3 regions of the Ornithinicoccus hortensis genome follow, and region 2 is predicted to be linked to each of the others. Evidence: predicted binding sites of a transcription regulator. Region 2 holds the regulator's gene; each other region holds the start of a gene.
The links. The regulator LexA, encoded in region 2, represses DNA repair genes until DNA is damaged. The targets are predictions, from matches to a motif close to TCGAACANNTGTTCGA.
Positions count from the first base shown of each region.

Region 1: FB467_RS19360 (HNH endonuclease signature motif containing protein) is a predicted target of LexA. The motif match lies at 1,218-1,233, and genes of this name have one in related genera.
Region 3: FB467_RS12040 (HNH endonuclease signature motif containing protein) is a predicted target of LexA. The motif match lies at 1,638-1,653, and genes of this name have one in related genera.

Region 1 covers NZ_VFOP01000001.1:3,061,463-3,064,729, reverse strand. Annotated here, with positions in the region: gene tyrA (bifunctional chorismate mutase/prephenate dehydrogenase) at 1-246, opposite strand, end outside; tRNA gene FB467_RS14280 (tRNA-Arg) at 310-382, shown strand; gene FB467_RS14275 (VOC family protein) at 412-819, opposite strand; partial or broken gene FB467_RS19370 (VOC family protein) at 796-978, opposite strand; gene FB467_RS19365 (hypothetical protein) at 1,000-1,125, opposite strand; gene FB467_RS19360 (HNH endonuclease signature motif containing protein) at 1,358-2,878, shown strand; gene FB467_RS14265 (ABC transporter ATP-binding protein) at 3,011-3,267, opposite strand, start outside.
Region 2 covers NZ_VFOP01000001.1:1,602,356-1,605,622, forward strand. Annotated here, with positions in the region: gene FB467_RS07470 (Sir2 family NAD-dependent protein deacetylase) at 1-4, shown strand, start outside; gene FB467_RS07475 (hypothetical protein) at 110-580, shown strand; gene lexA (transcriptional repressor LexA) at 738-1,487, opposite strand; gene FB467_RS07485 (LysM peptidoglycan-binding domain-containing protein) at 1,720-2,235, shown strand; gene FB467_RS07490 (hypothetical protein) at 2,391-2,921, opposite strand; gene FB467_RS07495 (glycoside hydrolase family 65 protein) at 3,028-3,267, opposite strand, start outside.
Region 3 covers NZ_VFOP01000001.1:2,571,087-2,574,353, reverse strand. Annotated here, with positions in the region: gene FB467_RS12040 (HNH endonuclease signature motif containing protein) at 36-1,520, opposite strand; gene FB467_RS12035 (hypothetical protein) at 1,719-2,333, opposite strand; gene xerD (site-specific tyrosine recombinase XerD) at 2,403-3,267, shown strand, end outside.

The DNA of each region.
Region 1 (3,267 bases), 1.5 Mb from region 2:
CATGCACCGGCGCAGCACGTCCTCGATGAAGTCGGGCGACAGGCCGCGACCCTGGGCCTCCTCGCGGCGGCGCGCGATCATCGCCCGCTCCCGGTCCGGTGCATAGATCGGCAGGCCGTAACGGCCCTTGACCTCGCCGACCTGGCTCACCAGCTCCAGCCGCCGGGTCAGCGCGTCGAGGATCTGGCTGTCCACCTCATCGATCTGCTCCCGCAGTGCGGCCAGGGGGGCATCGGGTGCGTCCATGCCGGAATCGTAGTCACGCCTAGAATGGCGCCCGACCGGCGGTCGAGGGTTTCGTCCGGTCAGGCCCCCGTAGCTCAATGGATAGAGCAACGGCCTTCTAATCCGTAGGTTGCAGGTTCGAGTCCTGCCGGGGGCGCGCGGGGGCGAGCGGGGACGCGAGGGGTGTCAGACCGCCTGCGCGGTCACCCAGAACTCGTTGCCGTCCAGGTCGGCCATCTCCACCGCTCCGTCCGGACCCGTCGACAGGCGGACAGCCCCGAGCCCGACCAGGCGGTCCACTTCGGAGGCCAGGTCGTCCTGCCCGTCCGCGGTCAGCGCGAAACGCTGCCGGTTGGGCACGGTCTTGGCGGCCACGGGCGGCCCGCCCCAGGCCACCTTGGTCCCACCCAACGGGGACTGGACGGCGGTCTCCTCGTCCCGGTCCCACGCCAGGGGCCAGTGCAGCGCCTCGCTCCAGAAGAACCCGAGGTCGCGGGTCCCGTAGCAGGCGAGTTCGCCGAACGTCCCGCACCCGTCCAGGAAGGCGTTGTAGGGCTCGATCACGCAGAACGCGCCGCCGCCGGGGTCGGCCAGGACGATGTGCCCCTCCTCGGGACGCTGCCCCACGTCGAGGTGGGTGGCGCCCAGGCTGAGCGCCTGTTCGACCCGGTCCTGCTGGTCCTGGTGGCTGGAGCTGGTGACGTGCAGGTGCCAGCGGTCGGCGTCTACCGGGGGCGCTGGATCGGGGACCCAGCGTAGGGAGAGTTGGCCGTCCTACCCCGGAACGTCGAACCCGGTCGGGCCGGGCAGGAGGGGCCGGTCCAGCAGGTCGGCCCAGAACTGGGCGACGGGAGCGGGGTCGGGCACGCCGATGCAGGCGGCTGCAAGGTGGAGGGCCACGCGTCGAGGTAGTCCTGGGTCGCAGCCGCCTCCAGCGGTTTTCCGGGCGGCGGTGGCTGCCGAGTGCTTGGGTGCCTGGCTCCCGAAACATTTCGTACATATTTTCGTCGAACGTATTGACGAGGTGGGAGTGGTGGGTTTAGATTAGGACAAAGGTTCGGTTCGTGGCCGTTGGGGAAGGGTTACGGGCCGGGTGTGGCAGGTGGGGTTTGCCCGTGGGAGGTGAGGGGTCGTGGCGATACAACCGTTGGTAGCGGACGAGACGCCGGAGCACGGCCTCGCGCCGGGGCATGTGGTGGTGCGGGAGCATCCGGTGGAGTTGATGGTGGCGGGGTTGGAGGCGTCGTTGGGGTCGGCTCCGGTGCAGGCGTGGGCGGGGTTGGAGCCGGCGGTGGTGCGGTCGTTGTACGGGCGGGTCGCTCGGGTGGTCGAGCGGTTGTCGGCGCACAAGATGGCCGCCGCGAGGGTGTTGGAGACCGCCGGGACGGCCAAGGCCGCGGGGGCGGCGTCGACGGGGTCGTTGCTGGGTGGGGACTTTGGTGGGGACCGGCGTGAGGGTGATGGCCTGGTCCGCCTGGGACAGACGTTGGCGCGTGCGAAGGCGTCTGGGACCGAGGGGGCGTTTGCTGCCGGGGAGATCACCCGGGCGCAGGCGCAGGTGATCGGGTCGATCCTGGGAAGCCTGGACGCAGACGTCACCCAAAGTGAGCGGGAGGCCGCGGAGGCCACGTTGTTGGGTGAGGCACAAGGGTTGAGTTTGCGGGACCTGCGGGCCCGTGGGGACCGGATCACTGAGGCGTTCCGTCCCCTCGACCAGGTGGACCGGGACGAGGAACAGGCCGTGCGGGCGCGGGAGCGGGCGGCGTGGGCTGCCACGGAGTTCTGGATGCGGGATACCGGGGCCGGGACGTACCAGGGCGGGTTCACCATCCCGACCGTCGCGGGAGAACTATTGAAGACGATGCTGGACGCGGTCGCCTCTCCCCGCCGCAACCACCTACGCCGCACCGACAACCCGACGAACAGCAACGGGGCCGGTAACGGGTCGGGTAATGCCACGGGCGCTTTCGGCCCGGCCGTCGGTAACGCCGGCAGCACTGGTGGTGTCGGCGGCGCCGGGGCCGGTGGTGGCGGTGGGCCGGTGGGTGTGGTGGATGAGGGGTCGTATCAGCAGCGGTTGGGTCAGGCGTTCTGTGCGTTGATCGAGCATGCCCCGACCGATGGGTACGCGCCGGCCGGGGGTTCGGCGGCGGTGGTCGCGGTCTCGTTGTCGCAGGAGAAGCTGGTCTCGGGGATCGGGTGTGGGACGACCTCGACCGGGGTGCGGTTGACGGCCGGGGAGATTCGCCGGTTGGCGTGTAACCAAAGGGTGTTGCCGCAGGTCTTTGACGGGTCGTCGTTGCCGTTGGATCACGGGGTCGCGCGGCGGTTGTTCACCCGGCATCAGCGGATCGCGATCGGTCAGCGGGACATGGGGTGTGTGATGCCCGGGTGTGACCGTCCCCCGGGGTGGTGCGAGCTGCACCACGCAGGACAGCCGTGGGCTGCTGGAGGGCGCACGGACCTGGACCAGGGTGTGATGTTGTGCGCGTTCCACCACCACCTGGTCCATGAGCAGGGGTGGGTGATCAGGTTCCACCCCGACGACGGGATCCCGGAGTTCCGGGCACCCGGGACACCCAAGGACGCGTGGACCCGGAATGCCCGGTACCGTCCACCGCGAGATCTCGGGGTGGCCCCCACAACAGCCTGACCCCAACCCACCCACCGGACCACCGGACCCGGACCCCCACACGGGGCCCGGGACACCGGCACGCCCAGGTGTCGCCAGACGAGCCTGCTGCCAGGCGGACGACGGGCGAGAGCCGAGGTGCGGCGGGGATTGTCAGGCGGGGTAGACGGCCGCGTGGCGGATCCGCAGGCCCACGTCCTGGCCGGGGGCGACGGGGTGGTCCGCGGAGGGGTCGGTGGACGTCAGGGCGCGGACCTGCTGGCCCAGCCACCGGCATACGACGGTGCTGCCGGACCGGCCGTAGAGGACGGCCTCGACCACGGCAGGTGGTCCGTCGCCGGTGCCGGGGGCGCAGACCTCCAGTCCCTGTGGGAGCAGCGCCAGCGTCGCGGGGCCGCGCACCGGGCCGG
Region 2 (3,267 bases):
CTGAGCCGCGGTCGGTGACTTCCGGGACTACCGCGGGCGCCCAGGGAGGGCTACGTTCGGGGGAGGGACCCGGGACGTCCCCGGGACCCCGTTCGCCCGGAGGTGTGCGATGAGCATGACCAAGGACCAGGTGTCGGTGTTGGCCGGTCGCCCCGTCTTCGACCTCGACGGTCGTGCGGCCGGTGAGTTGCTCGAGGCCTTCCTCGACACGCGAGACGACCACCCGGCGTGGGGGTTGATCCAGCACGGCGAGGTGCTGCGGGTCGTGCCGCTCTACGGGGCGGTGCCGCACGAGGACGGGATCCGGGTGCCCTACTCCGGCGAGGCGATCGACTACGGGCCCACGCTGACCGAGACACCGGAGGGGGTGCACGCGACGCCCGACGAGTGGTTCAGCTACTACGGGCTCCGGGGCACCGTCGGGCCCGACCCCGAGATGGACGTCCCGCTCGAGCAGGAGCACCTCGCGCGCAACCTCTCCGGATACTCGCCCGACGTGCCCGCCGCCCATGCCGCCTCGTATGCCGGGGGGCACCATCCCGGGGCGCAACACCTGCGCAGCGCTGGCATGCGGGCCTGACCGCCGGCGCAGCCTGTTGTCAGGCACGGCATGCAGGGCCGGCACGGCCTGCACGTGACGGTGCCGCCCGCCGAAGGGGTGGAGGGTCGGCGGGCGGCACCGGTATGTGCCGCACGGGGGCGCCGCCGCCTGGGGGACGGCGCCGTGCGGAGCGGGATCAGATGCGGCGCAGCACCGCCGTGACCTTGCCGAGGATCACGGCGTGGTCGCCGTCGATCGGGTCGTAGGCCTCGTTGTGCGGCATCAACCACACCTTGCCGTCCTTGCGATTCAGCGTCTTGACGGTCGCCTCGTCGTCGAGCAGCGCCGCGACGATGTCGCCGTTGTCGGCGCTCTGCTGCCGCTGCACGACGACCCAGTCCCCGTTGCAGATCGCGGCGTCGATCATCGAGTCGCCGACCACGTTGAGCAGGAACAGTTCGCCATCACCCACCAGCTGCTTGGGCAGCGGGAAGACGTCCTCCACGGCTTCCTCGGCCAGGATCGGACCGCCGGCGGCGATCCGGCCGACCAGCGGCACGTAGCTCGCCTCGGGCCGCGCGTCCCCGATGCCGGTCTCGTCGCCGACGTCCGTGACGGGGTGCTCCCCCGTGCCCGAGGGGGCCGCGCCGGCGCCGACGGGGCGACGGTATCCGGTGGCCTGGCCGTCGGCGCCCGGGACGACGATCTCGATCGCGCGCGGGCGGTTGGGGTCGCGGCGCAGGTAGCCCTTGCGCTCCAGCATCTTCAGCTGGTGCGCGACGGAGGAGGGGGACGTGAGGCCGACGACGTCGCCGATCTCCCGCAGGCTGGGTGGGTAGCCCCGGGTGTCGACCGACTCGCGGATCATGTCCAGTACCTTGCGCTGTCGCGCGGTCAGCGCGGGACGCTCCTCGTCCCGCTCCGGGAACTCGTGGATCTTGCCCATCGTCTTCTCCTACCCCTCGGGCCCTGAAACGGCTGGTCAGCCGCTCTGTCGGTGGCGTCTGGTGTGCTTCCCGACATGAACAAGCGTACGAGCATTCGACCCGTCGGGCAAACATCTGTTCGACGCGGCGTGTCGACATTTCTCGTACGACTGTGCTACACATGAGACAGACGTTCTATCGCACGCATGTACGCGTCGAGCAGGACGACCGACGACAGAGCTGGAGGACACCATGAGCGCAGCACCCGTACTGCACGACCTGGCCGAGGCCCCGGAGCGCAGGGCCCCCCGGGGCGGCCGCGGACACCTGCGGCTGGTCCACGAGGGGGAGTTGGCGCAGGGGCATGCGCCGGTCGCGCCGCTCTCGGAGCGCGATCCGAAGGTCAGCCGTCCGCGGCTGCGCGTGCTCGCCGCCCCCGAGGTTCCGGCGGCTGCGGTCCGCGTAGCCCCTGCCCGCGTGGCCCCGGCCCGCGGGCGGATCACCCGTCGCGGTCGGCTGGTCCTGACCGGCACGGTGACGCTCCTGCTGGCGGTGACCGTGGCCGCGGTCATCGGATCGGTGCTCCCGGCGGGGGCCTCCTCGGTCGAGACCGTCGTGGTCCAGCCCGGGCAGACCCTGTCCGAGATCGCCGCGACACAGCTGCCCGACCTCTCGGTGAACTCCGCGATCGTGCAGATCCAGTTGGCCAACGACATGAACAGCCTGCAGGTGCAGGCCGGCCAGGTCCTGGAGATCCCGGGCAACTGAGCCCGTCCCTCCTGGGGAACCGACTGATCCGGGCCGTCCCGGACAGCGGAGCCCGGCCGAGAGCGAGGCTCGCGCGGACCGGCACAGTCAGGGCCCCGGAGGGGCGCTCGCACGCGATCGCGTGGGAGCCGGCGTCGGCTCGGCCAGCGCCGTGATCAGCCGGTCGGCTGGCCGGGCTCCGTGCCCTCGTCGGGTTCGTCGTCGGACTCCATGACCGCATCCCACAGGGCGGCCATCTGGTCGACTGGCAGGTAGAACCCACTGATGTTGGAGTCGAACATCAGGCCCTCAATGTCCGCCGAACTGTAGGCGGCGGCAGATTCGACGACCTGACGCGGCGGCAGGGCGATCGCCGCGAGGTCCTCGCCCTCGGCAATCATCTGCTGCTGGACCGCGAAGTGGCGTGCCCGGTGGCTGTCGGTAAAAGCCAGCAGCACCAGTTGCCCGTCGACCTCGGCCGCGGCGGGGGACTCCATCCCCTCCTCACCGACCGCGATGAACCACCAGTTCGGCAGGTTCATCGTGACGCTCCACAGGGCCGCCATGCCGGTGCGGTCCTCGGGTCCTTCGATCTGCTCGACCAGTCGGTCGATCTCCGACTCCCCGGGGGTCGGTTCACCGGTCTCCGGGAGCAGCGGATCCTGACCGGTCAGGTCCTCGGGCTGCAGTTCCTGGGGGTCGTTCATGGGTCCACCTCACCACAAGACCGTGGGCAGCGCCGCATCCGGCGGGGGGCCGACAGGCCCTGAAGGGGCCTTCGCCGGCCTGGTCACGAAGGCTTTTCCGGCGTCGTCAGGAGGTCTTCGTCGGCGTCGTCAGGAGGGGGCCCTGGCCGTCGAGGGGCACGGAAACCTGTTCGGAACCCACGGTGTGGTGTTCGCCGCGCACGGAGACCTCGACGGTCTCGCCGTCCTCGACCCGGAGGACGATCTCGTCCTGCCGCACGGTGATCCGCAGGCGCGACCCGAGCCAGGCCATCGTCCAGGAGAGCTCGGGCCACTCCGCGGGCAGCCGGGGGTCGAAGCCGAGCTG
Region 3 (3,267 bases), 970 kb from region 2:
TCCCGGGCCCCGATCTGGGGTCCGGGTGTCCGGCGTTATGGGTGGTTGAGCAGGGCTGGGGTGGGTGCCACCCCGAGATCTCGGGGTGGTCGGTATCGGGTGTTGCGGGCCCAGGTGGTGCCTCCGGGGGCCCGGAATTCGGGGATCCCGTCGCCGGGGTGGAATCTGATTTGCCAGTGTTGGTCGTGGATCAGGTGGTGGTGGAACGCGCAGAGCATCACGCCCTGGTCCAGGTTCGTCTCGCCCCCGGTGGACCAGGGGTTGCCGGCGTGGTGGAACTCACACCACCCCGGGGGTCGGTCACAGCCGGGCATGGCGCATCCTTGGTCGCGTTGCCCGATCCCGATCCGTTGGTGCTTGCTGAACAACCGGCGCAGGGTCCCGTGGTCCAACGGCAGGCTCTTGCCGTCGAAGACCTGGGGCAGGATCTGTTGGGTGCATGCCAACCGGCGGATCTGTCCGGCGGTCAACCGGATGCCGGTGGAGGTCGTGCCGCACCCGGTCCCGGTGGCTAGTTTCTCCTGGGACAGGGAGACCGCGACCACGGCCGTCGAGCCACCGGACTGGACGAACCCGTCGGTCGGGGTGTGCTCGATCAACGCGCAGAACGCCTGCCCCAGTTTCTGCGGGTAGGACCGGTCATCACCCGGACCACCCGGACCATCAGAGCCGCCGGGGCCGCCGGTGGGGGTGGTGGTGTGGAGGTGGTTGCGGCGGGGTGAGGCGACCGCGTCCAGGATGGTCTTGAGGAGCTCGCCCTGGACGGTGGGGATCGTGAAGCCGCCCTGGTAGGTGCCCTCACCGGTCTCGCGCATCCAGAACGTGGTCAGGGACCGGGCGCGGCGTTCCCGACGGGCCACGATCTGTTCCTCATCGGCATCGGTCTGCTCCGGGGTGGCCCTAAAGACCTCGCTGATCCGGTCGCCCCTGGCCCGCAGGTCCCGCAGGCTCATCGTCCCGGCCTGGCCGAGCAGGGTGGTCTCAGCCGCCTCCCGCTCCTCGGGGGTCACGTCCTGAGGCAGATCCTTGAGGATCTTGCCGATCACCCCGGCCTGGGCCCGGGTGATCTGCCCGGCACCGAACGCGTCCTCGGTCGCATCGGCGCGTGCTTGCTGCAGGGTGTCGCCGAGCCGGACCAGTTCATCGCCCTCGCGCCGGTCCCCGCCGAAGTCGGCCCCGAGTAACGACCCCGTCGAGGCCGCGCCCTCCGCCTTCGCCGTGCCGGCCGTTTCCAACACCCGTGCGGCGGCCATCTTGTGTGCCGAGACCTGCTCGGCCACCCGCGACAACCGGGCATACAACGCCCGCACCGCTGGTGCCTCCAACCCCGCCCACGCCTGACGCGACACCGCACCCAGCGCGGCCTCCACCCCCGCCACCATCGCCTCCACCGGATGCGGCAGTGGGTCGGCACCCTGCCCCGGGGCGGCCTGGGTGGGTCCAGAGATCTGAGACGGCCCGGCGAGCTGAGACGCCCCGGGCAGCACCATCGGCGCTTCCTCCTGCGGCTGTACCGCCATGCCCCTCACCACCCTCCGGCATCCCACCTGCCACTCCGACCAACGCCCTTCCCCGGGACCCTGATCGAATCTTTGTCCTAATCTAACTCACCCACCCGACACTCGTCAATACGTTCGACGAAAAAATGTTCGACAATTTTCGGGAGCCACCAAAGCAGCACGCAGCAGCCCCCGAAGACCGCGCAGCCAAGGCCTCCGTCACGCCGGACGTGGAGCCGGCAGGAGACCGGCGCGTCGCAGCTCGAGCGAGGCGAGGGCCGCCACGACCTCGGGGTCGCCCTCACGCCACCCCGCGGCAGCATCGGGGCCGACCTCGGCGAGCCGTCGGGGTGACTGGTTCACCAGGGCACGCAGGGCGAGCAGTTCACGGTCCCCGGCGACGGCGCGCGAGCGGGCGAGTGCCGTCATACGGCGGACGCTGCGGAACCGGAGGACGAGGTAGAGCCCGCCCACGAGGAGGATCGGCAGCCCGGCCACGGCGACCGACAACAGCCAGGCAAGACTGGTGACCCCCTCGTCCAGCCGTTGTCCTGCGGTCACCAACCGGTCGCCGGCCCCGGCGGCGCCCAGCAGGGGAGCCTCCAGGCGACTGCCCACCAACGGGATCTCGACCGCGTTCGCGGCGACGTCCTCAATTCGGCCCGACCAGGTCGAGCCCGCGTCCTGAAGCGGCTCGGCAGGGGCCGCCAGGAGTCGCACGACCCCGAAGACGGCCCGCCCGACCAGGATCCACAGGGCGACCCACGCCAGCAGGAGGAGGTCCCCGCCCATCTGGCGACTTCGCCGACCGGACGTCTCTGCATACCACTTCATGGTGTCCTCCTTCTGGGTCCACCGGCCTGTCTCGGTCACGTTGTCGGTGGCTGACTCCACAATGGCCCCATGGCGACCCAGACCGCTACGCCGACGCCCCGCCAGAGTGCGCTGGCCAGGGCTGCCCGTGGCTGGATTGACCACCTGCGGGTCGAGCGTGGCGTCTCCCAGCACACGCAACAGGCCTACTCGCGCGACCTGCGTCGGTACATCGCCTTCCTCGAGGCCCAGGGGATCGAGCGGCCCGAGGACGTGGGGGAGGCCAACGTCGCGGCCTTCCTCACCCACCTGCGGGAGGGCAGCGAGACCCACCCGCCGTTGGCGGCCTCGTCCGCGGCCCGCACCCTGGTCGCCGTGCGGGGCTGGCACCGGTTCCTCGCCGTGGAGGGGGACACTGCTGCCGATCCCGCCCGGGAGGTGGCACCGCCAGTGCCGGCGCGTCGGCTGCCCAAGGCGATCTCACTCGACCAGGTCGAGGCGCTGCTGGACGCCGCGGCGGTCGGGGACACCCCGGCCTCGCTGCGTGACCGTGCCCTCCTGGAGGTCCTCTACGGGTGCGGGGCGCGGGTCAGCGAGGCGATCGGTCTGGACATGGACGACGTCGTGTCCGGCGACGGGGAGGACGCCGGCCTGGTGCGCCTGTTCGGCAAGGGGAACAAGGAGCGGGTCGTCCCGCTCGGCCGGTACGCCCAGGAGGCGCTCGATGCCTGGCTGGTGCGGGGACGGCCGGCGTTCGCCACCAAGGGCAAGGGGACTGCCGCCGTCTTCCTCAACCAGCGCGGCGGTCGGCTGTCCCGGCAGAGCGCCTGGAACATCATCCAGGCCGCGGCGGACCGGGCCGGCCTCTCCGGACACCTGAGCCCGCACACCCTGCGCCACTCCTTCGCCACCCACCTGCTCGACGGCGGCGCCGACGTCCGCGTGGTCCAGGAGC